DNA from 3 places in the Lysinibacillus sp. FW12 genome. Region 3 is predicted to be linked to each of the others. Evidence: riboswitches for the same ligand, from Rfam matches in the RefSeq annotation. Region 3 holds a riboswitch; each other region holds the start of a gene.
The links. A riboswitch is a leader RNA that binds a small molecule or an ion and turns the genes downstream of it on or off. The one in region 3 is predicted to bind thiamine pyrophosphate.
Positions count from the first base shown of each region.

Region 1 (11,067 bases), 530 kb from region 3:
TTGTGTGAATGCAGCTTTATTTAAACCTTTCCACTATACCGCTCTTGGACACTTACATAAGGCACATTTTGTCTTAAATGAAACGATCCGCTATGCAGGCTCTCCGTTAAAATATTCATTATCAGAGCACTTACATGAAAAAGGCTTTTTAATCATTGAATTAGATGAACACGGTAAAAGCATAGTAACCAAAAGAAAGCTCGTACCAAGAAGAAATTTACGAGTAGTAGAAGGTCAATTGGAGGATCTGTTAAAGCTACCACCGAGTGATGATTATGTCTTTGTCAGATTGACGGATACGACAACCGTCTCTTCACCGATGGAACGCATTCGTAGTGTTTTTCCCCATGCGATGCATGTAGAACGTAAGATACTACGACAAGAGTCACCACGTGAGTTACAAGTTGTAGAAACAGAAAAGCTAGAGGATATAGACTTGTTCCGTTCTTTCTTTACGAATATTATCGGCATCCAGCCAGATGAAGATACGGAACGCCTTTTTACCGAGATGTTACAGGAATTATTAGATGAGGAGCGAGAGACAGTAAAATGAAGCCATTAAAGTTAACGATTACTGCATTTGGTCCGTATAAAGATACTGAGGTGATTGATTTCCAAGAGCTTGGAGAACATCGTTTGTTTGCCATCTCCGGAAAAACAGGCGCTGGGAAAACAACCATTTTCGACGCTATTTGTTATGCGCTTTACGGATCAGGTAGTGGTGAGGATCGCCAGGATACGGCTTTACTGAGAAGCGGCTTTGCTCATGATGATGTCTATACAGCTGTAGAGCTCCTATTTGAAATGCATGGCAGAGTTTATCAAATAGTAAGACAGCCAGGTCATATTAAAGAAAAAAATAAAACGATCACAGGTAAGAAAATAGAATTAGCTGAAGTAAGAGAGGGAAAGCTCGATTATAGCATCGTAGAGAAACAACAAACGCTTGAAGTCGATAAAAAATTGCTGGAAATCATAGGTCTCACAAAAGATCAATTTAGCCAAATTGTAATGTTACCTCAAGGTGAATTTCGCAAGTTATTGACCTCTGACTCTACAAATAAGGAAGTTATTTTACGAAAAATCTTTAAAACAGATCGTTTTGGCGTCATGACAAAAAAACTGGATGCCAAACGGAAAGAGGCGGAGAAGGATTTTGAGCGTGCCAAGCAATTAAAGGAACATCTATTAGGTCAAATTGTTGGTGCCTTACCGCAACGTTCATCCTCTTTATTCACCTTGATTGCTGACAATACGGAAAATTTACATCAACTGACACAGGCACTTGAGGAGGAGTTTAGCTACTATAAGAAATGTATAGAGGAAGAACAGCAGCAATATGATGAAGCTTATAGTCTTCATCAAAAGGAGCAGGAATATTATCGACTAGCAAAAACAATAAATGAGCAGTTCGAAGAGCAAGCTAGTCGGCAGCAGAGACTGCAACTATTGTTAAAAGAACAGGATAGATACCGAGCAAAGGAGCAGGAGATTGTTTTAGCAGAACAAGCGGAGCGACTTGTGCCACTTGAACAACAATGTATTGATTTACGTGCTGAACTGAACTTAAAAGAACAAACATTTCAACAGGCTCAATTTAAACTTCAACAAACAAAAGAGCAGCTACAACGGGCACAAGAAAAATATCAGATTGAAGAGGCGAAAGAGCCTGAACGTCAACAGATGTTGCAGCAGGAATTGCAATTACAGACTTTATTGCCTAAATTTGAAGCCTATGAAAACAATGTGCAGCAGCTGCAAATAGCAGAACAATATGTCGAAACAGCAAAACAGGCAGTAGCTGATAATCTTATGTTATTGGAGAAAGAACAAGGGCAGTTACAGCAATTTTCTCAAACGATGGAACAATATGAAAAACAGGTTGAGCCATATGAAAGCTACTTAGAGCAGTTACCGAAACTTCGTGAGCAGGTAGCATTAATAAAACAAGTAGACAAATACAAAGGGGCTGTAGAGTTAGCTAAGCAGGACGTAGCCACTTCTGACATTCACTATCAGGAGAGTAAAAAGGCTCTACAATTATTAGAGCAGCGTTGGTTGACAAGTCAGGCTAGTATTTTGGCTGAACAGTTGAAGGACGGGGAACCTTGCCCTGTATGTGGCAGTTTGACACACCAGAAAACACATAATGAGCAACAGGAAATGATAGAGCTCTCTGAAGTCGAAGTGTTAAGGGCTAAGGCTTCTTTAGATGAGCGTAAGTACCTAGAAAAAGAAGCGCTCTTGTCATCTGCGCAACAGCTTTATCAAGAAACCTGTCAGCAACTAGAAGAGCAGCACATTACACAGCAAGACCATGCACAGCTCATCTCTACATTAAACAACATAGAGCAAGAGATTGCGACATTAAAAATTGTTCATCATCAATTAGCAGATATGCGATTAAAACTTAAGCAGCAACGTGAGAGAATAGAGCAGCTACGAACTAAACAGATGAACTTAGAGCAATATTTAGCTGAGCAGTTGAAAGAAATGACAAGACTGCAAGCAGTTCTTGAAGAACAGCTTAAACATATGCCAAACCATTTACCAACCTTGCAGCAATTACAGCAACAGCTTACAGATATCAGTAAACAAAAAATGGATTTGCAAAAAAGATGGCAAGAGAGTCAAGACGAATTGCATAGCGCGAAGGAAGCAACAAGTAATGCAAAATTGACGATGGAAATAGCCAAACAAACTTTTGAAGAATTACAACTCAAAATGAATGAAAAACGTCAGCAATTCTCAGCAAGCATGCAGGAGATAGGCTTTGACAGCTACGAGGAATATACAGCTGCCAAACGGAGTTTATTGCAAATAGAGACCCTTCGAAAAGCTTGTAGTGACTATGCTTTACAGGTACACACATTGCAAATCCAAATTACTGAAGGGGCTATGTATCTTCAAGGAAAAGAGCAACAAGATTTAGTGTCCATGGAAGCCAAAGTAGAACAACTTCGTATATCTTATGAGGAAGCATTTAAACGTTTACAACAGTTGAGAGGTTTTGCTCAAGCTTGCCAAGGTTTTATTGAAAGAGTAGAAGAAATAGCGAGGGAGCTTCATTTACTTGAGCAAGAAGCGGGAAGAGTAAAGGAGCTCTATGGATTATTAAACGGCCAAAATTCGAAAAAGTTATCTTTTGAGCGCTATATTCAAATTAATTACTTAGACCAAATTACTGAAGCTGCCAATATTCGCCTTTATCATTTATCAAATGGTCAATTTGAGCTCAGACGTTCAGATAGATTGGAAAAGCATGCGAAACAAAGCGGACTAGGTCTTGATGTCTACGATGCCTATACCGATCAACTACGAGATGTCAAAACATTATCGGGAGGCGAAAAATTTAATGCCTCATTAAGCCTTGCCTTAGGAATGGCAGATGTAATTCAAAGCTTCCAAGGTAATATTCATATTGAAACGATGTTTATTGATGAGGGCTTTGGTTCGCTTGATGAGGAATCATTAAATAAAGCAATCGATACATTAATTGATTTACAGGATTCTGGTCGCATGATTGGCGTAATCTCTCATGTGCCTGAATTAAAATCTGCAATGCCAGCGGTTTTACATGTAGAAAAGACATTAAATGGCCATAGTCAGACATACTTTGAAGTGAAATAAGTGAAAGGCGTATTTCCGAAATAGGGAATACGCCTTTGTTTTATTTTTTTCGAGAAGTGGCTGTAGGAGTTGTTCCTTTTTTTGCAGCCATTACTTTTTTGACGATAGGAATAACAATAGGTGCCAATTTTACAGCAGTTTTCACAACGTTTGATACTTTCATTAAAAAACAGCTCCTTTTACAATTATTACTACCTGTTTCGCTTAAAATTGAAACATTAACGTATTACTCGAACAGCCTGAATAATATTCCATATGACAATACCAAGTGAGACAATGGCATAAACGGCAAATGAAACTAACCAAACAACCATCACAGTATTATTACTTGACGTTGGATCTAATCTTAATGTAGAAAAAACAAAGACAATAAAAAATAGGATGCCAAAAACAAAAGGAATTAAATGAGAGACAAGTGCACGAATTGAATGTCTTTTTACATCACTATCTTTCGTTACAAAGTAAACAATTAATGGGACGATAAAAGGGGCGAAGAAAATACTAAGATAACTAAAGGCAGATAAAATTTTTTGGTTCTCCATAGTTGTACCTCCTTTTTTAATATTTACGCATGAAAAACGGCAAAGTTTCAAAAAAATAATGTATGGAAGAGGTTGTAATCATCCAATCCTTTGCGTACAATGGGATTGTTCAAATAAATTCAGATGTAACGACCACAAGGGGAGCTGATGATGTCAGCTGAGACTGGGCACGTAATGCCTTGACTCTTTGAACCTGTAAGTTAACACTTGCGTAGGGATGTGGATAGAAACCGACACTTGTACGATGTCAGGCTCTGTCCTGGCATCGTTTTTTCATTCTTTAGGAATAAAAAAGATGTCTGCATTTCTATTCCTGCTCTTGTATCCTACATCGGAACAAAGGAGAGAATATGTATGGACAAAAAAAGACTATTAATGCTTGTGGAGATTGCGATATTTGCAGCGATTGGCCTTGTGCTCGATCAAGTATCCTTTAAAGTATGGGCACAAGGTGGCTCTGTTAGTCTTGTCATGGTGCCTATTATGTTAATTGCATTTCGTTGGGGCTTAGTTGCTGGGCTAACAACGGGATTACTTGTGGGTGTTATGCAAACCATGTTTGGTGCTTATATTGTGCACTGGCTTCAAGGATTATTGGATTATGGTGTTGCCTTTACAGTTGTAGGATTAGCAGCAGTTGTACGTGGACCTGTGTTGGATGCTGCAAAAAATATGAACAAAACGAAAATGGCACTTTACATTATCGTAGGTACTGTTTTTGCAGGCTTTTTACGATACGCAGCACATACAATTGCTGGAGCTGTATTTTTTGCAGAGTATGCGGGTGATCAAAATGCATGGATCTATTCTATCATTTATAATGGTACATATATGTTGCCAGCAACCATTTTAACGGCAATTGTAGGCGTGCTTTTATTCACAGCCGCTCCACAATTAATGCAAAGAAAAGCATAATAAAAGTTTCCTCAAATGATTTATTGTAAAAGGGTATAAAAGCTTTTCGTTCTATACTACTTGATGATATTCGCTTTCGCACAGAATCATTAGCAAAATTATCAACTTTTTTCAACAACAAGCAAGTCCCTTCACTCATGTGAAGGGACTTTTGGTCATGAATAGCTCTTTTAGCACTTTGCATTGTAGGAAAGCATACAATATTTAAAGCGTTTATCGTTATACGCATAAAAAGTTATGTTATATTAAAGAATAGATATTAGATGAAAGGGACGTTATAAATGATTGTAAAAACGCAAGATGAGATTGAAGCTTTTAAAAAAATTGGACGCATTTGTGCCGAAATTCGTGAAGCCATGAAAGCAGCAACAAAACCAGGTGTTACAACACTTGAGCTAGATGAAATTGCTGGCCGCATGTTTGCAGAGGCTGGTGCTATTTCTGGACCTAAGGGGGAATATGATTTCCCAGGATATACATGTATTAGTGTCAATGAAGAAGTGGCACATGGTATTCCAGGAAAACGTGTTATTCAAGAAGGGGATATTGTGAATATCGATGTTTCTGGGTCTTTAAATGGATACTTTGCAGATACTGGCATTTCATTTGTTGTTGGTGAGGGTTATGAGGACAAAGAAAAACTATGCCGAGTTGCTAAAAGTGCTTTTGATCGAGCAATGACAAAGGTTAAAGCAGGGTCTAAATTAAATCAAATAGGTAAAGCGGTTGAACGAGAGGCGAATGCTAATGGTTTAACTGTTATTATGAATTTAACAGGACATGGCTTAGGTCAATCTTTACATGATGAGCCTAATCATATTTTAAATTATTATGATGCGTGGGATTCTACGATTATGAAAGAAGGAATGGTGCTTGCTGTTGAGCCATTTATCTCAGCAAAAGCAGAGCATATTGTAGAAGCTGGTGATGGTTGGACATTTGTTACACCTGATAAATCGCTTGTAGCTCAAATTGAACATTCAGTTATTGTCACTAAAGATAAACCAATTATTTTAACTTCCTTAGATGAAGAATAGGATATAATTTAAAATCCTGCTAACCAATTTATTTTTGGTGGGCAGGATTTTTTTTAATAAATAAAATACCAACAAAGAGAACACCACATAAAAATAAGGCGGCAGTTGTTACAAGAAGCTCATCAAAACCATTATGTAAAGCGATTCCTAAATAAGCCCAAATAAAAACACTCGGATACATGGTATCAAAGTGATGAAAGCGGATATGTAGTGCAATAGCTCCACCAAGTGTCAGTAAAATTACTGCCCAAAGAGGAGTGCTAAGACCAAAGCCGTTCCAACCATAAGCCGTTAACGTAAAGCTACTATTCGTAATCAAGATAAATGTCATCCATGCAAAATAAATGGAGAAAGGAATACGACCTGACAACGCTTTGTCGTGAAGAGAGTACGTATTATACAACATAAATAAGTACAAGACCAAAAGCAAGGTGATGCCAAGAGAAACAATAAATAACTCATGATGCCATACATATATCGTTAAGGCTTGCAAAATATTTATGCAACTAAAGAGAGCAGACTGTTTCATAGATGTCTTTTTAATGTTCACCAATAACCAATAGCCAATTAATAAATAAATGACAATCCATATTGCATGACTAATATCAACTGGTGCAAATACTACAGAAAACCGATTAGAAATTTCTAGAGAAGATTGACCGTTTATTTTCATGAAAAAGGATAAAAAGGTTAGGATGAATGAGACAAGATAAGAGATTGTCATCAAGATAAACCGAGGCATGATTTCCTCTCCCTTCGTGTTTAGATTGTATAGGGAAAAGACAAATAAGTATAGTACTGTCACTTTTTTTATTATAACGGAAATTTCCAACAATGTATCGTGTTGTTTTGCTAATAATCACTACAATTTACCATCTCAATAGGCATCTATATTTTTCTTTAGTACAATGGGATTATCTACATAAAAGGAGTGAAGTTTCATTGGCACAAAATTTAAAAAATCTAGACTTATCGATTGAACTAGATAAAAAAATGTATAAAAAGAAATTAAAAGTACTCCAATATGAAATGTTAAATGCCCAACAGTTTTTATTAAAAAACAAAATTGGTTTAATTTTGGTATTTGAAGGAATGGATGCCGCTGGTAAAGGTGGCGCTATTAAACGACTAATTGAACGTGTCGATCCACGAGGTTATGTTGTACACCCTATTTCAGCTCCACAGCCTCATGAATTGCGCTATAACTATTTACAAAGATTCTGGAGAAAGTTACCGCAGCATGGGCAAATCGCTATTTTTGATCGTTCTTGGTATGGTCGTGTATTAGTAGAACGTATCGAAGGATTCGCATCGAAGGATGAATGGTCTCGTGCGTATGAAGAAATCAATAACTTCGAGAAAATTTTAACTGCAGGAGATTACATAATCATTAAATTTTGGCTTCATGTATCAGATGAAGAACAATTAAAACGCTTTAAAGAACGGGAACAAAACCCTTATAAATCTTGGAAGCTAACAGACGAAGATTGGCGAAATCGTGAAAAAACACCACAGTATATTGAAGCGGCAAATGAAATGTTTGAAAAGACTGATAAAAAGGATGCTCCATGGATCTTAGTTGCTGGTGATGATAAAAAGCACGCCCGTGTACAGGTGCTGCAGGAAACCATTGCACATATTGAACGAGAGGCTCTAAAACGTGGTCTCCATTTAACAAATGTATTAGATAATGGCCAACTAGAGGATGCTGATTCGTCCAGTTTAGAAATTGGGGACGAGAAGTAAGAACCAAATCAAAATAATGAATTGTGCTGCTATGAAATAGGACATGAGTTGTTTTAGTTGTAGCAGCATCTTTTCTTACATACAATGAAATAAACTAAATGTTCAACCTTTGAAATGTAGCGAATGAAAACCATTTTTTAAGCTATGTTAAATTCAAAGTAGTGATGTTACCAGAATGATGAATGTACTGATATTTATTGGAAGGCTAGTGTGGAGAAATGGTGCTTAAAATTTGGAATCTATTAAGAAAAAAGGGTGGGAATGTGGTAACGATAAAGGGAGAAAAATGCTACATCCGCACATTCCAAGAAAAAGATGCACGAAGTTTAACGGGTCTCGTAAGCCGAAATAAATACTTTTGGTCTATTTACGAGCCACTACAAAGACCAGAATATTATACAATTGACGCTCAATACAAAAAAATTCAAGAAAGTCTCTATTTGATGGAGTCAAAGCGAGAATATACTTTTGGTATTTTTGAGCATGGTACAAACAATCTAATAGGACATATTGCACTTTATGCTGTAAAACGCTTACCATACTCAAGTGCATTTGTTGGCTATGCGATGGATGAAATTTATGTAGGGAAGGGAATCGTCACAGAGGCCGTAAATATGGTGGTACGATTCGCGTTCGATCAAATAGGCCTACATCGTGTAGAGGCATATGTTTCTACTCAAAATGCACCTTCTATGCGCGTATTAGAGAAAGCAGGGTTTCAACAGGAAGGTCTGTTAAGAAAGCTGTTGTATATAAATGGTCAATGGGTAGATCATTTTATATATGCACGTTTAGAGGATGAATAATTAGAGAGGTGCCTATCTTTCGTTATGGAGAAAGATAGGCACCTTATTAGTTGTAAATCAAAAGGTAATGACTATTGTTTATTACCATCTTCAATTAAATCTAGATGACCTGTATTTGGATCGATAATGAGGCCATGAACAGGTACATCTTTCACCATTAGCGGATGATTTCGAATTGTATCAACACTTTTTTTAACACTTGTCGCTACATCACCAAAACCACGTAAAAACTCTTTTAAGTCAAAACCGGAATATTCTAGCATATTAATTGTTTTTGGATCAATACCTCTTTTAATCATTTCACTTAACATTGCTTCGGGATCAACTGCACTCATACCACAGTCATAATGCCCAACGACATAAACTTCATCTGCTTGTAGGCCATAAACAGCAACCAATAAACTACGCATAACTGCGCCGAAAGGATGGCTAACTAAAGCGCCAGCACTTTTCACAATTTTAACATCGCCATTACGTAAATTCATTGCTTTCGGTAAAAGCTCTACAAGTCGAGTATCCATACAAGATAAAACAACAATACGTTTATCAGGATATTTTGTAGTGATGAATGGTTCATATTTTTTTTCTTCGACAAACACTTTGTTAAACTCTAAAATATCTTGTAACATTGTCATGAAAATTGCTCCCTTCCTTACAAAAAATATTTTAGAGCAAAATTTTAAATATGCAAACTATAAAGACTTTATTCAGATAATTTTTACAATAAAGGAGCAACTTCATACATTTTTAAATTGTAGGCTATAAAAAAACAGCTACCTTTATAGTAGCTGTTTTTTATACATTAGAATTTTTCGTTTGGCTTTGGATCTACAGTTACTGAAGACTTGCTATCTAAACCAACTTGTAGGTAGTGGATGAAGAATGCCATAGAAATTAATAAAACTACTGTAAAGCCAAGAACAGTTGTAATGAACATTATTAGAGCTCCTCTCTACTTAAATGATCTATTAATTACCCTAAAACAATTATACAATAGGTTCCTAGTAAAATCTAAGGATAATTTATGACAACCTTAACATAGTTAGCCTAGAATACTAGTAGTAGGAATGGATTATTTAGAATGCCCAATTTCCATCTCTGAATATAGGTTCTTTTTGACCATCGTTAGTAATTCCGTCTATATTCATTTTGTTCGAACCAATCATAAAATCAACATGAGTCAAGCTTTGGTTAAGTCCATGTGCACTTAATTCCTCAGTAGTCATTTCTTTACCACCCTCTATACAAAATGCATAAGCACTTCCGATGGCTAAATGATTGGAGGCATTTTCATCGAATAATGTATTGTAAAATAACAAATTAGATTGTGAAATAGGTGATGCATGTGGTACTAATGCTATTTCACCAAGGTAATGAGCTCCCTCATCCGTTTCAACTAGAGCAGCTAAAATGTCTTGCCCTTGCTCAGCCTTGATGTCAATGATACGACCATCTTTAAATGTTAATGTAAAATGATCGATAATATTGCCGCCGTAGCTTAATGGCTTAGTGCTTGTTACATAGCCATTAACACCTGTTTTTAACGGTGCAGTAAAAATTTCTTCTGTAGGCATATTGGCCATAAATGCCTGGCCTTGTATGTTGATACTACTCCCACCTGTCCATATGTGATGTGCAGGTAGCTCAATCATGAGGTCAGTGCCTGGAGCAGTATAGTGAAGTGACTTATATTGCTTTGAGTTTAAATAGTCGGCTTTGCTATGTAATTCCTGATCATGAGCATGCCAAGCTTCAACAGACTGTTCAACGTCAATACGTGTCGCTGCAAAGATCGCTTCCCATAAGGCATCGATTTGTTGCTCTTCTGGTAAATTAGGGAAAACCTTTGCTGCCCAAGCCTTAGAAGGTGCAGCAATCACTGACCAGCTAAATTTATCTGCTTGTAGCCATTGATAATAGTTAGCCAATGCTTGACCAGATGCTTTTTGAAAGGCCATGATTCTGTCTCGTTCTATACCTTTTAATAAATCTGGGTTTTGTGAACTAATGCTTAAGAATGCAGCTCCATGATCCGCCAACCATTCACGCTCTTGTACTTTCCAAGGAGGGAAGAAATCAAATGAGTCTTTTGGTGCTCCTTCATAGCGAGCGCGTACAAGTTCGTCATCTGATAAATCGACGAATACTTGCTTTGCACCATTTTTATAAGCAATTTTAGTAATTATTTGTGCTAATTTTAAGTTATCGGTCGAACAGCTTATATAAAGATATTGATCTTTTTGGATATTTACTCCTACTTTTACCGCCAATTCAGCATATTTTATTAATTTTGTGTCGAATGATAATAACAAATTCATATCCCCTTTCGAAATAAGACAGTTTAGTGTAATATTCTTAATTCAATATAATCAAAAATGGTCGAAATGTGAA
Region 1 covers NZ_CP139094.1:765,534-776,600, forward strand. The annotation lists gene SJW71_RS03895 (exonuclease SbcCD subunit D) at 1-553, shown strand, start outside; gene SJW71_RS03900 (AAA family ATPase) at 550-3,630, shown strand; gene SJW71_RS03905 (hypothetical protein) at 3,671-3,793, opposite strand; gene SJW71_RS03910 (DUF4870 domain-containing protein) at 3,849-4,172, opposite strand; TPP riboswitch at 4,300-4,407, shown strand; gene thiT (energy-coupled thiamine transporter ThiT) at 4,527-5,087, shown strand; gene map (type I methionyl aminopeptidase) at 5,369-6,124, shown strand; gene SJW71_RS03925 (hypothetical protein) at 6,153-6,866, opposite strand; gene SJW71_RS03930 (polyphosphate kinase 2 family protein) at 7,067-7,870, shown strand; gene SJW71_RS03935 (GNAT family N-acetyltransferase) at 8,089-8,676, shown strand; gene SJW71_RS03940 (beta-class carbonic anhydrase) at 8,748-9,311, opposite strand; gene SJW71_RS03945 (hypothetical protein) at 9,479-9,613, opposite strand; gene SJW71_RS03950 (aminopeptidase) at 9,753-10,994, opposite strand.
Region 1: linked by a shared signal. The riboswitch ahead of thiT (energy-coupled thiamine transporter ThiT) and the one ahead of thiM (hydroxyethylthiazole kinase) in region 3 are both predicted to bind thiamine pyrophosphate.

Region 2 (11,067 bases), 1.4 Mb from region 3:
ATTGGGGCAGTTGCATTAGCTTACAATAATATGCTAGATAAAACCAATGGTGCGATTCAAACCGTATTGAACTCTACTACATTATTAAACCAATCGTCCAATCAAGTACATGAGGCCTTTAATGAAATTGTAGCGTCTAGTCAAGAGGTGTCTGTTGCCATCAATGAAATTGCACAAGGCGCATCGAAGCAATCTGAGGATACGGAAGAAACGAATTATCGAATCATGGATTTATCTGAACAGATTGATGCCATTACAGCTCTTTCTAATGAAATGGATGAACTCTCTCATAAAACGAACGAAACAACAGAAAAGGGATTGTACGAGGTTGAAAGCTTACGTGAACGTAATATAGAGACAAATGAGATGAACGGTCGTATTCAACAACAAATCGAATCATTAGCCTCTCACATTGCGAATATTAATCATATCATTGCTTCGATCCAAAGCATTACTGAGCAAACTAATCTATTAGCTTTAAATGCAAGTATTGAGGCAGCACGTGCTGGTGAACATGGTAAAGGATTTGCTGTCGTTGCAGAGGAAGTAAGAAAGTTAGCCGAGCAATCTAAAAGTGAAACAGAAATTATTAAGAATACAGTAGAAAGCATCCTTGAAAATTCACAGCAAACAGTTGCTGTCATTGCATCTAATGCGGATTTAATGCAATCTCAAAATGAATCCGTACAAAGTACACAACTGGCATTTAAAGATAACAGTGATTTGTCACGTTCAATTGCAGCCTCTATTAGTGAATTAATGAGTAAGCTATCGAGTATGTTAGAGCATAAAAATCAAGCGATTATGGCCATCCAAAGCATATCAGCAATTTCAGAGGAAACGGCTGCCTCAGCTGAACAAGTAAGTGCATCTGCAATGGATCAACAAGCAGAGTTACAAAAAGTAGCCGAGTCTATACAAAATATGAACGATATTTCCAATGAACTGCAAGAAGTCGTGAATCGTTTTAAATTAGCGTAAAATGAAGGGCTGCCTAAACAAATAGGCAGTCTTTTTTTATTGGAAGAGACATTGACCTAGTAGAAATTCGGCACTACTATAAAAGAAGGGAAGGGGGTCATCGAAATGATGTATCTCGGAATGATTTTCTTTCAAATTGTTGCACCTATTTTAGTGTTACTTATAGTAGGTGCTATCTTACAAAAGAGATTTCGCTTTAATTTAAAAGCGTTGTCTCAGCTTATTACATATTGCTTTATGCCAGCAGCTGTTTTTGTAAATTTATATGAGACGAGTGTAGAGCTGTCTGTACTGGCAGAGGTCGGATTGTTTATTGTGCTTTTTATTGGGAGCCAAATGCTACTCAGTCACCTTTTTGCGAAGTGGCTTGGTTTAGTTAAAACAGAGGCAGCAGTTTTTAAAAATAGTGTTGTGCTCATTAACTCTGGGAACTATGGCATTCCGGTAGCTCAAATGATTTTTGTAACACAACCTATTGGTGTAGCGATTCAGGTCATCCTTGTAATCTTTCAAAATATGACAACTTATACATATGGTTTGTATAATTTAATTTCCTCTACCAAATCAGGAATGACGATTATTAAAGATTTTTTTAAAATGCCCATCATTCATGCGTTGATTATTGGTGTAGCCATGAACTATTTTAATATCGGTATTCCACAGTTTATTAAAATACCAATAGACCATGTAGCAGATGGCTTTATTGCTGTGGCACTAATCACGTTAGGTGCGCAATTATCGCAGCTTGAAATCAAATCTATGTTTAATAAAACGGTTTTCGTCAGCTGCTTCACACGTTTAATTGTCGGACCAGCCGTAGCTTTAGCCATTATTTTTTTATTGGGGTTAGATGGAGTTGTCGCTCAATCACTATTTATAGCCAGTGCTTTCCCGACATCCCGCAATAGCTCTAGTCTAGCATTGGAATACGATGTGGAATCGGCAACAGCTGCCCAAACTGTTTTATTTTCAACTATTGTCAGCTGTATAACGGTAACAATAGTGATTTATCTTGCGGACGTATTATTTGCTTAATCGATAGAATATTAAAAAATAATGAATGGAAAACTTCCATCTCATAGTAATATCTGCTACACTAGCATCAAACTAAATAGTATTAACTAGGGGAGTCTGATGAGTCAGGCTGAGAGGGAAACGCTTAGAGGTTTCTTGACCCTTTGGACCTGATCTGGCTCATACCAGCGTGGGAAAGTTAAGAAACTATTGCATAGTATGTGTATGCAATTTCTACCTTTACATTCGTGGCCGGATCCAAATAATTATTTTGGATTCGGCCTTTATTTATTTGTTAGGGTGAGCTAGATCCGGTCCTTGTAACAAAAAACATTTAAGGGAGAGAAGTAGCTCATGTCAGCAATTAGTGAAAAGAACATTACGATTATGTCTAGCTTTGAAGGAAGCAAAAAGGTGTATGTTGAAGGTTCCCGTCCGGATATTTTAGTACCAATGCGAGAAATTGCATTAAGTCCGACAACAGGAAGCTTTGGAAATGAAGAAAACGCCCCTATTCGAGTATATGATACGAGTGGTCCCTATACAGATCCATCTTATCAAGTAGATATTACAAAAGGTTTACCTGCCTTACGAAGTGGATGGATTCAAGAGCGAGGAGATGTAGAAGCATATGAGGGCCGCTCTATAAAACCGGAGGATAATGGTTTTCATCGTGCAGATGATCCGCGTAATCATGAAAATGTCTTTCCTGAATTGGCAAGAAAGCCTTTACGAGCAAAAAAAGGGAGAAATGTAACGCAGCTGCATTATGCAAGACAGGGAATTATTACACCTGAAATGGAGTTTGTAGCTATACGTGAAAATATGGATCCAGAATTTGTCCGATCTGAAATTGCAGCTGGGCGCGCTATTATGCCTTCTAATATTAATCATCCAGAGGCGGAGCCAATGATCATCGGTCGTAACTTCCATGTGAAAATCAATGCCAATATTGGGAATTCCGCGGTATCGTCTTCTATAGCAGAAGAGGTTGAAAAAATGACATGGGCAACACGCTGGGGTGCTGATAATATTATGGATCTTTCAACAGGTAAGCATATTCATACAACGAGAGAATGGATTATTCGAAATGCAGCGGTACCAGTGGGAACAGTGCCAATTTATCAAGCATTGGAAAAGGTAAATGGCGTAGCAGAGGATTTAACGTGGGAAGTTTACCGTGATACGCTTATTGAGCAAGCCGAGCAGGGTGTAGATTATTTCACGATTCATGCAGGTGTACTATTACGCTATGTTCCCCTTACAGCTAATCGTGTAACGGGAATTGTATCTCGTGGTGGTTCTATTATGGCACAGTGGTGTTTATATCATCATCAAGAGAATTTCCTTTATACTCATTTTGAGGAAATCTGTGAAATTATGAAGACTTATGATGTTGCTTTTTCTTTAGGTGATGGCCTACGTCCAGGTTCAATTGCAGACGCCAATGATGAAGCCCAATTTGCAGAGCTTGAAACACTAGGTGAACTAACACAGATTGCGTGGAAACATGATGTTCAAGTGATGGTGGAGGGGCCAGGTCATGTACCGATGCATCTGATTAAAGAAAACATGGACAAGCAATTAGAAGTTTGTAAGGAGGCGCCTTTTTATACGTTAGGTCCACTTACAACGGATATTGCTCCAGGCTATGACCACATTACATCGGCTATTGGGGCAGCGATGATTGGCTGGTTTGGGACAGCAATGCTCTGCTATGTGACACCAAAGGAGCACCTTGGCTTACCTAATCGCGAGGATGTTCGAGTGGGAGTAATTACGTATAAAATAGCGGCACATGCGGCAGATCTAGCGAAGGGGCATCCTGGTGCACAACGCCGAGATGATGCACTATCAAAAGCACGTTTTGAATTCCGCTGGCGTGATCAATTCAATCTATCTCTCGATCCAGAAAGAGCGGTGGAGTATCATGATGAGACTCTGCCAGCAGAAGGAGCAAAAACAGCACACTTTTGCTCTATGTGTGGTCCTAAGTTCTGTAGTATGCGAATTTCACAAGATATTCGAAATTATGCTAAAGAAAAAGACTTGAATACGACAGAAGCGATCCATCGAGGTATGAAGGAAAAGGCAGAGGAATTTAAAAAAGCGGGTAGTCAGATTTATCAATAATGTAAAAAAGGCTTGTGTTGTAGTATCGACACAAGCCTTTTGTGATTAAAAAACTCCATGTGAGTGAAAAATTCACATGGAGTAAAAATTGGATTTGGATATCAATAATAAGTGGAATATTAAACGTTTGTTGGTTGTTTTACATATGGGTTTGTAAGATCCATACCTTCTAATGAAAGACCCATAGCTTTTGCTACACCTTCACCATATGCTGGATCTGCTAAATAGCAGTGAAGGATGTGACGGCGCTTGATGAATTCTTCAACAGAAGCCATATCATTTGCCGTATTTTCAAATAGACGTTGTTGCTCTTCTGCCGTCATAAGTCGGAATAGTTTACCTGGTTGTTCAAAGTAATTGTTGTCGTCTTCACGGAAGTCGTGAATACCTGCATGACCATCGATACGTAATTCAGGCTCTTTATAGTCTAAGTTATGCTCCCATTCACCATAGCTATTTGGTTCATAACCTAATGTTGAACCAAGGTTGCCATCAAAACGCATTGCACCATCACGGTGGAAAGTGCGGAATGGACATTTCGGTGCGTTAACAGGAAGCATATAGTGGTTAACACCGAGACGATAACGCTGTGCATCTGCATATGCAAAGATACGACCTTGTAACATTTTATCTGGTGAGAAGCTAATACCAGGAACAATATTAGACGGTGCAAATGCAGCTTGTTCAACTTCTGCAAAATAGTTGTCCGGGTTTTTGTTTAACTCAAACTCACCCACTGGAATTAATGGGAAGTCTTTTTTATACCATACCTTTGTTAAATCAAATGGGTTGTATGGTAGCTCGCGAGCTTGCTCCTCAGTCATTACCTGAATGTACATTTTCCATTTAGGGAAATCGCCTTTTTCGATTGCTTCATATAAATCACGTTGTGAAGATTCGCGGTCTTGACCAATGATGTCATTAGCCTCAGCGCCAGTTAAGTTTTTAATGCCTTGCTCTGTACGGAAGTGGAATTTAACCCAAACACGTTCATTATCAGCATTGATAAAGCTATACGTATGAGAACCAAAACCATGCATATTGCGGTAACCAGCTGGAATACCACGGTCAGACATTACGATTGTCACTTGGTGAAGTGCCTCTGGTAATGAAGTCCAGAAATCCCAGTTAGAATTAGCGTTTTTCATATTTGTACGTGGGTCACGTTTTACCACGTGGTTTAAATCTGTGAAGTGTAATGGGTCGCGGAAGAAGAATACAGGTGTATTGTTACCTACTAAATCCCAGTTACCTTCTTCTGTATAGAATTTAAGAGCAAAGCCACGGATATCGCGCTCAGCATCTGCCGCACCACGTTCACCTGCAACTGTAGAGAAACGTGCGAACATTTCTGTTTTTTTGCCAATCTCTGAGAAGATTTTAGCTTTTGTATATTGAGTAATATCATGCGTTACAGTAAAAGTACCAAATGCACCTGAACCTTTTGCGTGCATACGACGCTCAGGAATTACTTCACGGTTGAAATTTGCTAATTTTTCAACTAACCATACATCTTGAAGTAAAAGAGGGCCACGTGGACCTGCTGACATAGAGTCATGGTTACTTACTACTGGAGCGCCACCTGCTGTTGTAAAACGACGGCTACGATCATTTGCGTTTGTCATATTAGTTTACCTCCTGAAAAAAATGTGAGTCAAACTCTTCATCTATAACTATAACAAATATAAAATAGAATTGCTAGTACATTATAATAATTATCGTTAAAGAATTTATATATTTAAGTATAAACTATAAATATATGCGCTATACAGAAGTAATATACATAGTTTTTCACTTGAATTTTGCTTAGCTAATCTCAATTTGTAAAGTAATAAAGAGAAATGACTGCGTTAAAAATATCTTTATTGAAAATAAAGTGAGCTAATTGAAAACTATTTTAAACAAACTTTTATTTTTTTCTATATCGGTTTGGCGTAATACCAGTTTGTTGTTTAAAGATTTTAATGAAATAATTTGGATCATCGAATCCATTTAAATGAGCAATCTCACTAATTGCAAAATCTGTTTCTAGTAGCATTTTTGTAGCATGATGAATTCTAACTTGCTGTAAATAGCGCTTAAATGGCAGGCCTTGCTTCTTAGAGAAAATCGTACTTAAATAATTAGGACTAATTCCGAGCTTATGAGCAACAAAGGGTAGAGATAATGCACTATCTTTAAAGTGTTGATCAATTATTTCTAAAGCTAGTTCAACATAATCGGCTCTTTTCTCCATCCGGGCTTCTCTTGCTAACTCGATTAAAGTTTGTGTAAAAGAAATAATGCTGTTGAGAATAGTATAAAAAATAGGATGCTCGATAATGATGTGAAATAGCTGACGATAGTTTTGTTCAATAACAGCTTTTTCATGTAATTTATATTTCAACATAAAGCGCCGGATTTGTGCTAAGACACTTGTCAGATGAATACGTAAATCATCTTGTTCATAATAGATTCCCTCATTAGAAAGTCGATATAAAAAAGTTTTAACAGCCTCTAAGTTTCCATCTTCCAAACTACTTATTAATAATTGTTGCTCCTCTGGTGTTAGTAATGGATCAAAGGGCTGTGTTTCAAATTGTTTGCTGGCATAAAAAATATGACCAAAGCCTTCGTAAAAACTTTGATGTAGTGCACGCTTTGTTAATGCATACATATTTTTAATGGTTGTAGGTGTTCCATCATATATCCCGATATTTAAAGAACTATTACTAATCAAACGCCATTCCTTCATTAACGTTCGAACATCCTTCTCCACCATTTTTATATCGTCTGTGTCAAAAAGACATACGATTTTATTGGATAGAGGATATGTTTTCATATGGAAATGAATTGGAGTTTGTTGGAGCCAAGTGTAGAGCTTATTAAATGTCTCGTGATGCTCGGGTTCAATCATTGTAAAATGCAAAGTAGGTTCAATAGAGCTAGATTTGTTATCTAAAAATAATTGATAATAAAAGGAATCATTTGTCGCCTCTTGTGCATAATCTGTAATTTTTGGTGTGCGAAGAGAAATGGCAGCGAGTTTTTGCTTTAATAGTTCTAAGTCAATTGGTTTCACAAAAAGATGGGCAACCTGTAAATCAATTGCTTTTAATGCATTTTTAAATAGGGGTTCTGTCGTCATTGCTAGAATGGCACCGGATAGTTTTTGTAAATCTCGATAAAGAGCGTTTAAGCGATTATTAGGAAATAAATCGATATTTAAAAGAATCGCATCTGGTTCAAATTGTCGAATACTTTGAGTCACTTCTGAAATACTTGTACACATTTCAATAAAAACATCTCCAGGAAAATATGTATGTAAAAACCATTTTATGCCTGCTAATTCGGTTGGGTCACGATCAATTAATAACAGCTTCATACCATCAATCCTCCTTAAAATATTCTAGTTTCATATAAGATTACGATTATATTAATAAAAATAACATAAGAATCTGAAAAAAGTCTTGTTTTCTCTTTTAAAATTCTCTATATTCTGAAAAAGGTAGTTAGTACAATGTAAATAGAGTAATTGAACAACTATCAGCAACATCGATTTTTGCAATGAAAACGCTTAAAAGTGTTTTAATGCTGATGTTTTAACTATTACGATGAAATAAATCCCCCCAGTGGATTTCGCAGATTTTGAAGAGGAGCTTTTTGAGCAATTTCGAGAAAATCTGGACGCATTGTTTTTCTACGTAAAAGCTAAGCGTCAACGGCTATGATGCCGAGGCGTAATTGATTTACATAGTTACATAAGGGAATAGGAGGATGTCATGTGAATTCGATCATCGAGCTTGATGGCAATACATTAACAAGACAACAAATTGAGGAAATCGTAAAGGGGCAAGCAACTGTAGCACTTTCTGCAGATAGTTTAGAACGAATTCGTTTAAGTAGAGAGCGTATCGAAAAACGTTTAGCAGAAGGGCAAACGATTTATGGTGTAAATACAGGGTTTGGAAAACTCAGCAATATAAAAATTGAAGAAGAAGATATTGAATTATTACAGTTGAATTTACTACGTTCAGATGCAACGGGTGTTGGTGAACCATTCCCAACTGATGTTGTACGCGCAATGATGGTGTTACGTGCTAATGCATTGGCTAGAGGATTTTCTGGTATTCGTGAAGAAACCGTCCAGCTGTTATTAGATCTTATTAATAAAGGCGTGCATCCAATTGTTCCATCACAAGGTTCGGTAGGAGCAAGTGGTGATTTAGCGCCATTATCCCATTTGGCATTAGTACTAGTGGGTGAAGGTAAGGCAGAGTTCAACGGAGAAAAAATGAGTGGTAGCGAGGCGTTAAAGCAAGCTGGATTAACACCAGTTCGACTACAAGCGAAAGAGGGTCTGGCACTTGTTAACGGTACGCAAGCAATGACAGGTATTGGAGTTTTAACGGTCAATGAAGCTGAACGAATTGGACTTGCAGCAGATATGGCGGCTAGTTTGACGCTAGAAGCATTGAAGGGCATTACGTCAGCATTTGATCCAGCGCTATTAGCTGTAAGACCACATCCAGAATTAGAGCTGGTTGGTGGACGTATTCGTAAGTGGCTTGATGGTAGTAAACGTGTAACAAAGCAAGGGGAAATTCGCATGCAAGATGCGTATTCGCTACGCTGTATTCCGCAAGTACACGGTGCATCTTGGCAGTCATTTTTCTATGCAGAGAACCGCGTTCAAACGGAAATGAATGCTACGACAGATAATCCGATTGTATTAGAGAGTGGTGAAGTATTGTCGGGAGGTCATTTCCATGGTCAACCGATTGCTTTAGCAATGGACTTTTTGAAAATTGGTGTAAGTGAATGGGCTAATATTTCAGAACGTCGTACAGAACGTATGGTAAATCCACAGCTTAACGAAGGCTTACCGCCATTTTTAGCGACAAATCCTGGAATTGAATGTGGACTGATGATTGCACAATATACAGCGGCTTCCATTGTCTCAGAAAATAAAGTCTTGGCACATCCCTCTAGTGTGGATTCTATTCCGACATCAGGCAACCAAGAGGATCATGTGAGTATGGGCACAACTTCGGCTCGTCAAGTACGTCAAATTGTTCACAATGCGGCTCGTGTTATAGCAATAGAGTTGATTTGTGCATCACAGGCAATTCATTTAGATAAAGCGGAAGAGCAATTATCTCCAACAACTCGAAAGTATTTAGAAAAAGTGCGTGAATTCTGTCCACCATTATTAGCAGATCAACCAATCGGTGATGAAATTGAAGCATTGGCTAAGTATTTATTAGCAAGTGATGATCTAGTTAATGAGTATGTGTAAATTAATTGAATAAACTTGTTAGAAATTAAAGTTAAAAGCTCTTTCTAAATAATATCTGAGGGGGACTTGGATGGAATTTCAACAACAAGAGCTGAGGCAAGACTCGGTTTTCCGAGCTTCCTCCGCTTTGAAAATGATTATATGCAGTTTAGTCGGAATATTCAGTTTCTTTGTTTCGTTTGAATGGCAAGGCAAAGATACAATCTTAATCGATCATATTGTGAACTTTATCCGTGCAGAGGTACCACTATTGGTGACTGCATATGTTCTGATCATGCTCGTAGGGGGAGCATTACTTCCATTTTTAACTAAAAAATGGAATAACTCAATTGTTAGTATTGTGTTATCTATTTTTAAAGTGTGTGGAATGGTAGCAGGAATTTTATTAATTTTTAATTTAGCACCGGGATGGCTAGCGAACGAAAGTATTGGACCGTATTTGATGGAGAAGCTTATTAAGCCTGTAGGAGTACTGATTCCAATTGGTTCATTATTTCTAGCACTTCTTGTAAGCTATGGGCTACTTGAATACATTGGTGTGTTAACGCAACCGTTTATGAAGCCAATCTTTAAAACACCTGGACGGTCAGCAGTTGATGCTGTTGCCTCATTCGTGGGTAGTTATTCGGTTGGTTTACTTCTAACAAACCGTGTCTATATGGAAGGGCGTTATACAGCGAAAGAAGCTGCTATTATTGCGACCGGCTTCTCTACTGTATCGGCAACGTTTATGGTAGTCATTGCGAGTACGCTTGATATTATGCAGCATTGGAATGCATTCTTCTGGGTATCGCTCGTAGTAACATTTGTGGTCACGGCCATAACAGCTCGTATATATCCACTTCGTTCAATGAAGGATGAATATTACCAGGGTTCGACACCTATGCCCGAAAAGATCGTTAAGAAGGATCGTTTTAAGGAAGCTTGGCGACAAGCGATGGAGGCTGTAGAGCAAAACCCACCTTTATCCAAAATTTTATGGATGAATTTGAAGGATGGTTTCATTATGGCAATGGGTGTTATTCCTTCTATTCTATCAATAGGTTTACTTGGATTGGTTCTTGCGACGTACACGCCTATTTTTGATTGGTTAGCTTATATTTTTGTACCTTTCACTTACGTACTACAAATTCCAGAGCCATTTTTAGCAGCCAAGGCACTATCTTTATCGCTTGCAGAGGTATTTTTACCAGCACTTGTCGTGACACAAGCACCACTCGTAACAAAATTTATTGTAGCAGTAGTATCCATTTCGGCTATATTGTTCTTCTCAGCCGTTATTCCACTAATTTTATCATCTGAAATTCCATTGACGTTGCGTCAAATTTTACTGATTTGGTTTGAGCGTGTCGTATTAACTTTAATTATCGTAACACCTATAGCATTTTTACTATTTTAAAGGAGAGTGTTTTGTATGGTATTCAAAACAGAAATTCGTGCACCACGTGGAAATGAACTAACATGTAAGGGTTGGACACAAGAAGCAGCTATGCGTATGCTAATGAACAATTTGGACCCAGAGGTTGCAGAAAACCCGGATGAACTGATTGTTTATGGAGGTATTGGTAAGGCTGCCCGTAACTGGGAGAGCTATGAACAAATTATTGCTTCTTTAAAAGAATTAGAAAATGATGAAACATTGCTCATTCAATCTGGGAAGC
Region 2 covers NZ_CP139094.1:4,513,316-4,524,382, reverse strand. The annotation lists gene SJW71_RS23200 (methyl-accepting chemotaxis protein) at 1-981, shown strand, start outside; gene SJW71_RS23195 (AEC family transporter) at 1,087-2,016, shown strand; TPP riboswitch at 2,095-2,209, shown strand; gene thiC (phosphomethylpyrimidine synthase ThiC) at 2,350-4,128, shown strand; gene SJW71_RS23185 (catalase) at 4,248-5,753, opposite strand; gene SJW71_RS23180 (helix-turn-helix domain-containing protein) at 6,038-7,492, opposite strand; gene hutH (histidine ammonia-lyase) at 7,892-9,406, shown strand; gene SJW71_RS23170 (YjiH family protein) at 9,477-10,805, shown strand; gene hutU (urocanate hydratase) at 10,821-11,067, shown strand, end outside.
Region 2: linked by a shared signal. The riboswitch ahead of thiC (phosphomethylpyrimidine synthase ThiC) and the one ahead of thiM (hydroxyethylthiazole kinase) in region 3 are both predicted to bind thiamine pyrophosphate.

Region 3 (11,067 bases):
CATCTTTATGAAAAATTCGGTTTTGTCAAAGATATGGAATTTTGCACACCCATAGCTTTTGTCACGATGTTGAAAAAAGAGTGAAGTACCAATTAAAAATGGAAGAATCGTTAAAGTTAGTAGTCAATCGCCAAAGATTGCGTTATGATAAATACCGTTAAATCAACGTTTTGAAAGTGTGTGAAAAATTATGGTTAATACAATTTATTTAGATAATAGTGCTACAACAAAACCTTTAAAAGAGGTTATGCAGGCATTTATGACTGTGAATGAGCAGTATTATGCCAACCCAGCATCTATCCATGCCATGGGAGTTGAATCAAATGATTTATTAATGCGTGCGCGGGAGCAAGTAGCAGATATTTTGCAAACAGAGGCAAAAAATGTGCTATTTACTTCAGGTGGTACAGAGTCAAATAATGCAGCTATTTTTGGAATAGCACATAGTAATACGCATATAGGAAAGCATATTTTAACGACTGAAATCGAACATCCATCTGTCTTGGAAACAGTTAAACAACTCGAAAAAGAGGGTTATGATGTTGAATACCTTCACGTTAATCAAGATGGTGTCATTTCATTAGATGATCTACGTACTAAAATTCGCAAAGATACTATACTAGTTAGCATCATGCATGTAAATAATGAAATGGGTGCTGTCCAACCTATTTATGAAGCAGCTAAAATAATTCATGAAATGAGTCGGGCATTCCTTCATGTGGATGCAGTTCAAAGCTTTGGAAAATTAGCGGTTTCCTTCAAAGGAGAAGAAGGACCAGACTGTATTTCCATCTCTGGACATAAAATTCACGGCTTTAAAGGCTCAGGTGTATTAGCGTTCCGTAAAAAATTAAAATGGCAGCCATATGCCCTTGGCGGAGGTCAGGAATTTGGATTGCGTAGTGGAACTGTAGCTGTTCCGCAAGCAGTCGCTTTAGCAAAAGCGGCTCGATTAGCTGTTGAGACGATGAAAGATCGAGCTACTAAATACCGACAATGGCAGAATGAAATTCGTGCTCAGCTAGAAGGATACGGCGAAGCGGTGCATATTTTATCGACTCCACAGGGAGCTGCACATATTTTATCTTTTAGTGTTCGTGATTTAAAAGGGGAAGTCATTATTAATGCCATGCAAAAACGTGGCATCATTGTGTCAACCTCAAGTGCTTGTTCATCTAAGCAAACGAAAACAAGTCATGTGGTAGAAGCTCTACACCTGGATGAGCATTATAAAAAGGGTGTCATTCGTATTAGTTTTGGAGCACATAACACAGTTGAAGATATAGAACAATTGAAACAAGTATTAGCAGAAGTAATAATGGAACTTAAAGGAGAAATAATGTAATGATTTGGAAAGAAATACTAATTAGATATGGCGAGCTTTCAACAAAAGGTCGTAATAAAATGGATTTTATCCGTAGATTGCGTGAGAACATTCGTCATGCTTTCGCGGATTTAGGACACCTTCATATTCGTACAGAACGTGACCGTATGTTTATTGCTATTGAAAGTGAAGAACAAATGCAGACGCTAATTACTGGATTACCTAAAATTTTTGGTATTCAATCATTCAGCCCTGTTGCTGCATGTGAAAAAGATATGGAAAGTATGAAGCAGCTTGCTATTACAATAATGGAGACATTTAAAGATGAGCAACATACTTTTAAGGTAGAAGTGAAACGAACTGATAAATCATTTCCTTTAGAATCGCATGCTATCCAACGTGAAATTGGTGGCTATGTTTTACCACAATTTCAAAATTTATCTGTCAAAGTAAAGCAGCCTGATATTGAGCTGCGCGTAGAAGTACGTCATGATGCAACGTATATGATGGCGCAGGTCATTCAAGGTGCGGGTGGGATGCCTGTAGGATCGAATGGAAAATCGTTATTAATGCTATCTGGTGGAATTGATAGTCCTGTCGCAGGTTATTTAATGATGAAGCGTGGCGTACGTTTAGAAGCAATTCACTTCTTTAGTCCACCATATACAAGTCAAAACTCATTAGAGAAAGTAAAGGTACTTGCAAACGAACTAACGAAATTTGGTGCTAGTATTCGATTACATGTCATTCCTTTTACTGAAATTCAAGTACTTATTAAAGAAAAAGTACCTTCTAATGTTTCGATGACAACAACACGTCGTATGATGTTAAAGGTGGCTGATCAAGTACGTGAAGAGATAGGAGCTCTTGCAATTGTGACAGGGGAAAGTCTGGGACAAGTAGCAAGTCAAACGCTAGAAAGCTTGACGGCTATCAATGCTGTAACGAATACGCCTATTTTACGACCATTGATTTCAACAGATAAATTAGAAATTATCGATATTGCAGAAAAAATTGGCACATATGAAACATCTATTCAGCCATTTGAAGACTGCTGTACAATATTTACACCTGCCAGCCCAAAAACAAAGCCAAAGCTTGAAAAGGTAGAGCATTATGAAAGCTTCTCTGATTTTGATGAACTCATCGAGCGAGCAGTAAAAAATCGAGAGGTCTACATTTTCCCTAAAAAAGAAGAACAGCAACAAGATAAGTTTGCAGATCTATTATAAGGTATCTACAGCCGTTTCAAAGTCAATTTTGAGACGGCTTTTTTATGTTATTTTATCTATGCCATTAGAGGTACAATTTACCTCTAAAATTTTTGTATTAAAAATCTAATATCGCACATTCTATATTCACAAGGAGGTGAGAGACATGGCTTCAAACAACAACCGCAGTTCAAACCAGCTTGCAGTGCCTGGTGCACAACAAGCACTTGATCAAATGAAATACGAAATTGCACAAGAATTTGGTGTTCAATTAGGAGCTGAAGCTTCAGCTCGTGCCAACGGTTCCGTTGGTGGTGAAATCACTAAACGTCTTGTACAAATGGCAGAATCTCAATTAAAAGGTATGCCAAACAACAACCAATAAATGCTGACTAAGCATTTATAAACTTAAAACCAGTGACCGTAAAAAGGCACTGGTTTTAGTTTGTTTAAAAATCAACCATTTATGCGTGTCACAGACCTTAACGTATTTACTGTATGCTTAATATCTATACTTTCACAGATAGCTGAAATAACAGCAATACCATCTGCCCCAGCTTGAAATACGGCGTATGCATTGGTAGGGTTAATTCCACCAATCGCTACAATTGGTAATTCAGGATAGAAATTGTGAGCTTGCTGCAAAAAATTTGTACCACATGGTGATTGTGCATCCCGTTTTGAAGTTGTTGCAAAAATCGGACCAATACCTACATAATCTGCTTGATGGATAATGGCTGTTTCTAGTTCGTCCTGGGAATGCACAGAAACACCAAGAATCATATTACCAATTTTTTTACGTGCTATGCTAACATGTAAATCATCTTGTCCGATATGAACACCGTCCGCACCAAGTCGTAATGCAAGTTCGACATCATCATTGACAATAAAAGGAACGTTATATTGTTGACATAGTTTTTGACATTGACGTGCAAATTGTTCATAGGCAAATCCAGTTAATGCATGGGAACCTTTTTCTCGAAATTGAAACATGGTAATTCCAGCTTGCAACGCTCTCTCTAGTACATGAAGGGGATTCTGATGACTAACATTGCTTGTGCCCATAATAAAATAAAGTTGTAAATCCTCACGTTTCATAAATCAACACCTCACAGGAATCCTTATGCAGTTGATAAGCAAAATGATTTGTTGGTCCACAACCATGACCAATAGATAAATCATGTAAAATTGATAATTGAATAAATTTTTTAGCTTCGATAATTGCCTTATCCATCGCAAAACCTTGACCAAGAAAAGCAGTGATTGCTGCTGAAAATGTGCAACCTGTGCCATGGGTATTGGACGTTTGGATACGTGGAGTTTGCATAGAAAAAGATTTACCGTTTTGAAAAAATACATAATCAATAGCAAAATTTGGATCTGCTAAATGGCCACCTTTAAGAATGACGCAATGTACACCTAATTGAAAAAAACCTTGAGCTACTTCACGTATATCTGAAACATCATGTATTTTTCTCCCTGTCAGAGCCTCTGCTTCAGGGATATTGGGGGTAACGATCGTAGCAAGTGGTAGTAGAGAAGAGCGCATTGCTTCAATAGCTTCTTGCAGTAATAAGCTTTCTCCACCCTTTGCAATCATTACTGGATCAACAATTAGTGGGATGTTTTGATTATGAATCATATGTGCGATAGCTTTAATAATATCAGAGGAATAAAGCATCCCTGTTTTAATTGCAGCAATTGAAAAATCTTCGATTAAAACTTGAAATTGTTTTTCAACAAAGGAGTGATCAATAGGGAAAACTCCTGACACACCCATTGTATTTTGTGCTGTCAAAGCTGTAATTACTGAAGTACCAAACACCCCTAATTCCTGAAATGTTTTTAAATCAGCCTGTATGCCTGCACCGCCACCACTATCTGAGCCTGCAATCGTCGTTACAATATGCATGAAGCTTCACCATCCTTCGATAGGCGATAAAGAGCATTTAGTAAAGCTATTTGGAAATCACCAATATCTGATGTAAACGCTGACGCCAGTACCGCAGCTTTTTTATAGTAAGTTAATGTGTCCGCTAATTGTCGGTATGGATTATGGCCTGCAATATAGGCGGCACCGCAAATAGCACTAAGTAAACAGCCTGTCCCTGTTACCTCGGTCATTTGCATATTCCCGCCATTTATCCATTGGCTATCCACACCATCTGTTATAAAATCTCGTTCTCCTGTTATGATAACAATGCATTGATAATGTTGGGCTAATAAAATCGCCTCTTCTTCTAAAGCAATGGAGCCATTCCCACTATCGACACCTTTTTGTTGCCAGTCAACATTGGCTATTGCTGCTAGTTCCCCAACATTACAACGAATGACCGAAAAATGTACTTCCTCAAGCAAGTATCGTACCGTTTCTTTTCGATAAGTAGTGGCACCAGCACCGACAGGATCTAAAATGACTGGAATTCCAAGTTTATTGGCCATTTTGCCTGCTAACAACATTGATTCTTTAGTTCGATCATTGAGTGTACCGATGTTAATTAACAAGGCTTGAGCGAGTGCTACCATTTCCTCTACCTCACGGCTATCATCGGCCATAACCGGGGAAGCGCCTATTGCTAATAAACCATTTGCTTGGAAATTTGCTACCACATAATTTGTAATACAATGAATCAGTGGTTGCTGTTGACGGATTGTTTGAAATATCATCGTAGTCCTCCTTTATGGATGGACGTAAGCATGCAAAAAAGGCTCTTTTTGTGTAAAAATGCACGAAAAAGAGCCTTTCATCAATAGATGTTTATTGCTCCCTACGTCAGTATTAACTAACAGGTTCAAAGGGTCAGGTTTTACCTTCTCAACTCTTGACGAGTCCCCCTGCAATCTTGCTTTTAGTTGACCAAAATGTACCATACTTTTCAATTGTATTCAATAGCAAGTTTACCTATCGACAAAATGTGACCGATGCCATATAGCAGAGTATGATAGTTGTCATGACTTTTCCAAAATTAAGCGCAAACCATTGAAAATGCTGAAAAAAGAGTTTTATAATGTGTCATAGCAAAAGGGGGCATTTGCCATGAAGAGACAAGATTTAGTTGCACCAGAATGGTATAACATAACAGATGAAATTGAAAAATATGCTCAAGATACAACAAAAAATGCATTAATTATTTACGAGGAAAATAAGGATGTACAATTTATTACATATGCATATTTACTTGAAAGGGCAAATCAAGCTGCACACGTATTCACGATGCAAGGTTTATCAAAAGGTGATGTGATTTTAGTGATGGTACCTCGTTCAGTGGAAGCATATATTGTATATATTGCAGCATTGAAAGCTGGATTAACTATTATTCCGAGCTCAGAAATGCTAAGAACTAAAGACATTGAATATCGCATCAAGCATGCGAATGCTAAAGGAATTGTTGCTTACGAGCCTTATATTGATCAATTTGATCAGGTGAACAATTTACAAGGAATGCAACAATTTGTTATAGGGAAGGCCCATGAACCTTGGCAACCACTTTTAGAAAAAATGCGCATTCAACCTACAACTTACATAAGTTCTTCTCCAACAAAAAGTACAGATACTGCATTCTTAGCTTATACAAGTGGTACAACAGGAAACCCAAAAGCAGCTGTACATACTCATAGCTGGGGCTATGCACATTTACGAACAACAGCACCACACTGGTTAGGTGTGCAAGAAGATGATATTGTTTGGGCGACAGCAGCACCAGGTTGGCAAAAATGGATTTGGAGTCCGTTTCTAGCAACATTAGGGAGTGGTGCTACTGCATTTGTATATAAGGGGAAATTTGATGCATCTACCTATCTAAGGTTACTCGAAAAATTTAAAATAAATGTTTTATGTTGCACACCTACAGAATATCGTTTTATGGCAGCACTAGAACATTTACATGAATTCGATTTAACGGCACTTCGTCAAGCTGTATCAGCAGGAGAGCCTTTGAATAGCGAGGTCATTAACGTATTTTCGAAGACTTTCGATTTGCAAGTCCGAGATGGCTACGGTCAGACGGAAAACACATTACTTGTTGGCACAATGGTTGGAATGGAAGCTAGAATTGGTTCTATGGGAAAACCAACTCCTGGCAATAAGGTTGAAATTATAGACGATTTCGGTAACCCTGTTGCTGTTGGAGAAGTTGGCGATATTGCTGTTCATCGCACCACTCCCGCACTGTTTAAAAAATATTTAAATGACCCGGAACGAACAAATTTACAATTCCGTGGAGAGTGGTATATTACAGGTGATCGTGCTTATAAAGATCAAGATGGTTACTTTTGGTTTGAGGGTCGTGGAGATGATGTCATTATATCCTCTGGCTACACAATTGGGCCATTTGAGGTAGAAGATGCTTTGATGAAGCACCCAACTGTAAAGGAAGCGGCTGTTATTGCGAGCCCAGATAAAGTTCGGGGAAATATTGTTAAAGCTTTTGTTGTACTTCGAAATGCTGAAAATGGTGATGAAGCACTTATTCGAACTCTTCAAGATCATGTGAAACTATTGACAGCACCTTATAAATATCCGCGTGCTATTGAATTTGTGGAAGAGCTACCGAAAACATCCTCGGGGAAAATTCGACGTGTTGAATTAAGACAGCAAGAAGCAAAACAACTACACTAATTATCATTTCCTAGGAAATAATGTCGAAAATCAAAGTTCAAGAATGGCAATGGACTTTGATTTTTTTTGTTTTTTTAGGTAAGGTATTATGAGGAAATAAATAGTATAAATCTTTTTGCATATAATTGCAAAAAAATGAAACAAAAAAGCTAGTCATTCGTATTACGTGTTAAGGAGGCGGAAAGACATGAATGTTAAAAGGTGGGTTGCTTTAGTAGTCGCAGGTGTTCTTTTATTATTTTCATTGGGGATTAACACCATTTTTGCTCTATTTAAAGCAGATTTCCTAGGTAATTTTGATAGTTTAATGGCAGGAAATAATTTAGATGTATATGAAAATGTAATTGAAGGAGATAATTTTGATAAGCGGATCGCTTATTTAAAGGTAGATGGAACAATTCAAGATATCGGCTCAAGTACATTATGGCAACCAGTTGCCTATGATCATCAATTTTTCCTAGAGCAATTGGATAATATTTTGTATGATGATTCAGTACAAGGCATTGTTTTAAGTGTCAATTCACCAGGTGGTGGCGTCAAAGAATCAGCAGATATTTATAAAAAGCTCTTAAAAATTAAAGAAGAACGTCAAATTCCGATTTATGTATCTATGGATTCTATGGCTGCATCAGGTGGATATTATATTTCAGCACCTGCAGATAAAATATTTGCGCATCGTGATACAATTACAGGATCGATTGGTGTTATTATGCAATCTATTAACTACCAAGCATTAGCTGAAAAAGTTGGTGTGAAATTTGAAACGTTTAAATCAGGTGAACATAAGGATATGCTAAGTCCAATGCGTGAAGTGACAGCAGAGGAACGTGCCATGATGCAAGATATGATTAATGAAACATATGAAGAATTTGTGGACATAGTAGAGCAAGGTCGTAATATGTCTGAAGCAGACGTGAAGAAAGTGGCAGATGGTCGTATTCTTGGTGGTACAAAAGCGCTTGAGGCAGGCTTAATTGATGAAATTGGGGATGAAGAAGCAGCTATCGCAGCGTTAAGAGCAGATTATGGCCTTGAAGATGCTGCATTATTTGAGTATGCATATGATATGGGAGGCTGGCAATCGTATGTTGGTATGAAAATAGGCTCCATATTTGGTCCCTCTGCGGAAGAAAAGATGCTAATGAAAATTATGACGGACTACAGTGCGCCTAAAATGATGTATTTATATGGGGAATACTAAGGGGGAAGTACAATGACAAACAATGAAATTGTTATGCAGGGCTCACCCTCTATGGAAAATGGCTTTCTTATCAACACCTCAGAAAAATCGGCAAAGCCTACAAACTATGCGTTAAAAACCGCTGGCTTTTGGATTCGATTTTGGGCATTTTTATTAGATGGTTTCATAATATCTGCTGTAGGTGGAATACTCTTCAATCCTATCTTTTATCTAATGGATTGGTCCTTATCAGACACCGTTTGGTATGCGCCGATTTCTCTCATCACGGCAATTCTCTATTATAGCTATTTTGTGCTAATGACAAAGTTCTTTGGGCAAACATTAGGGAAAATGGTTTTTGGATTACGTGTTATTTCATTAAAACATGATAAGCTAACATGGTCAGATGTGTTATTCCGTGATTGGATTGGCCGCATTATTAATAATGTTTTTATGCCACTTTATATTTTGGTCGTCATTCTACCAGAAAACCAGGGTTTACATGATTATTTTGCAGATACAACCGTGGTACACGAAAAAGTCTTTATTGAAAAGGATGTCGTACCTATAGCTTCTTTGAATCAAGAAGAGATGATAGAAAATCAAGTGCAAGAGGAAAAACCTGAACTAGCCAAGCTAGAAGAAAAAAATGAATAGTAAGCAAGAGGCTGTCTCGAAATAATAGTGAGGCAGTCTTTCCTATTAAATAGCACATTCTAATAAAGTAAGCTAACTTAGTTGCAATTAATTCCCTTCATTTAGTAATATTATGTACATATGATGATTAGGAGGCGTTTATATGGCACAAGTAACATTTAAAAATGGTCCTGTAACACTAGTAGGAAATGAAGTAAAGGTGGGCGATCAAGCTCCTGATTTTACAGTATTAGCGAATGACCTATCACCTGTAACATTAAAAGATTCAGAAGGAAAAATTCGTTTATTTAGTGTTGTACCATCATTAGATACTGGTGTATGTGATGCGCAAACACGCCGTTTCAATGAAGAAGCAGCTAATTTAGGCGATAATGTAGTCATTTATACAGTATCCGTAGATCTTCCATTTGCTCAGAAGCGTTGGTGTGGGGCAGCAGGTATTGATGCAGTTCAAACTGTTTCTGATCACCGCGACCTTTCATTTGGTGAAGCATATGGCGTGTACATTCAAGAATTACGTCTTCTGACACGTGCAGTTTTCGTTGTGGATGCAAATAATAAAGTGACATATGTTGAGTATGTACCTGAAGCTACAGATCATCCAAACTATGAAGCGGCCGTTGCAGCTGTTAAAGCACTAGCATAATGAGCTGCTTTTAGGCTAAGATAATACTAGACAAATGGGCTGTGACGTGTTTTGTCACGGCTCTTTTCTGTGTGAAAGGAAGTTATCTATGGAAAATATCGAGAAATTATTTGGTTTGCTTAATGAGCATGCCGAAAAAATCGAAAAAGAACACAATATAACACTGTTAGAGGGGTTACTAGATGGTCTAGAAGCATGGCTCGATGGTGAAGTTGATTTTTCACAACAGGGTGCGACAAAAGAGGATATTCGTAAAGCTATTCAAATCGCCATTTTAAAAGGAATGCGTAAAGGTTCGCAGCCAAATCATCAAATGACACCAGATACATTAGGTTTACTCGTTGGCTATTTTGTGGAACAAATTTTTGTAGAGCGTCTTGAAAATGAAAAGATTTCAATCATGGATCCAGCAGTAGGTACAGGTAATTTACTACTGACGGTCATGAATCTATTAGATGGCAAAGTGGAAGCGACTGGTGTTGAAGTGGACGAACTACTTATTCGCCTTGCTGCGGCCACTGCTGACTTAACAGAGCAGCCTATTTCTTTATACCGTCAAGATGCCTTAGAGGATTTATTGGTAAACCCAGTTGATGCAGTTGTTTGTGATTTACCTGTAGGCTATTATCCAAATGAAGAAGTGGCACTCAACTATGAACTATGTCCGTCTGAGGGAATGAGTTATGCACACCATTTATTTATTGAACAATCGATGAATTATACAAAAGATGGTGGCTATTTATTTTTCCTTGCGCCCTCTCATCTTTTCGATTCGGAACAGTCTAAGCAACTACACAAATATATTCAAAAGCATGCTTGGATTCAGGCGATCATTCAATTACCTGACTCTATGTTTGCCAATAAAACATTAGAAAAAAGCATTGTGATTTTACAAAAGCAAGCGAAAGAATTAAAAGCGCCAAAAGAAGTCCTACTAGCAAAAGTACCAAATATGCAGAATAAACAGGCTCTGGCATTATTCTTTGAAAAAGTGAAAATGTGGAAAGAGGGCAAGTAAGCCTGACGATTCCAATAGAAGTAAAAAGGTATCCTTTAGAAGGATACCTTTTTATGTATTGCGAATTAGTTTTCTGGTGTACGGATAACAAGTACGTCACATTTAGCTGAACGTACAATGGCTTCAGATACAGAGCCAATTAAGAAACGTTCAACGGCATTTAAACCAGTTGCACCACAAATAATTAAATCTGCATCTACAATTTTAGAAAGTTCTTTTGTAATGATATTTTTTGGTGAGCCATACTCAATGATAAGATTCACATTTGTTAAGCCTTCATCTTCAGCTTGCTTTTTGTAACCATTTAATAGTTCTTCAGAAAATGCTTGAGCACGTTCCGCAATAGAACGATCATATGCCTCAATAGCAGCGAATGAACGAGTGTCGATTACATTTACTAGATTTAATACAGC
Region 3 covers NZ_CP139094.1:1,295,004-1,306,070, forward strand. The annotation lists gene SJW71_RS06605 (GNAT family N-acetyltransferase) at 1-84, shown strand, start outside; gene SJW71_RS06610 (cysteine desulfurase family protein) at 191-1,345, shown strand; gene thiI (tRNA uracil 4-sulfurtransferase ThiI) at 1,345-2,556, shown strand; gene SJW71_RS06620 (alpha/beta-type small acid-soluble spore protein) at 2,702-2,920, shown strand; gene thiE (thiamine phosphate synthase) at 2,992-3,633, opposite strand; gene thiD (bifunctional hydroxymethylpyrimidine kinase/phosphomethylpyrimidine kinase) at 3,623-4,447, opposite strand; gene thiM (hydroxyethylthiazole kinase) at 4,435-5,202, opposite strand; TPP riboswitch at 5,284-5,382, opposite strand; gene mbcS (acyl-CoA synthetase MbcS) at 5,573-7,153, shown strand; gene sppA (signal peptide peptidase SppA) at 7,341-8,354, shown strand; gene SJW71_RS06650 (RDD family protein) at 8,367-8,990, shown strand; gene tpx (thiol peroxidase) at 9,133-9,636, shown strand; gene SJW71_RS06660 (class I SAM-dependent methyltransferase) at 9,725-10,654, shown strand; gene SJW71_RS06665 (universal stress protein) at 10,720-11,067, opposite strand, start outside.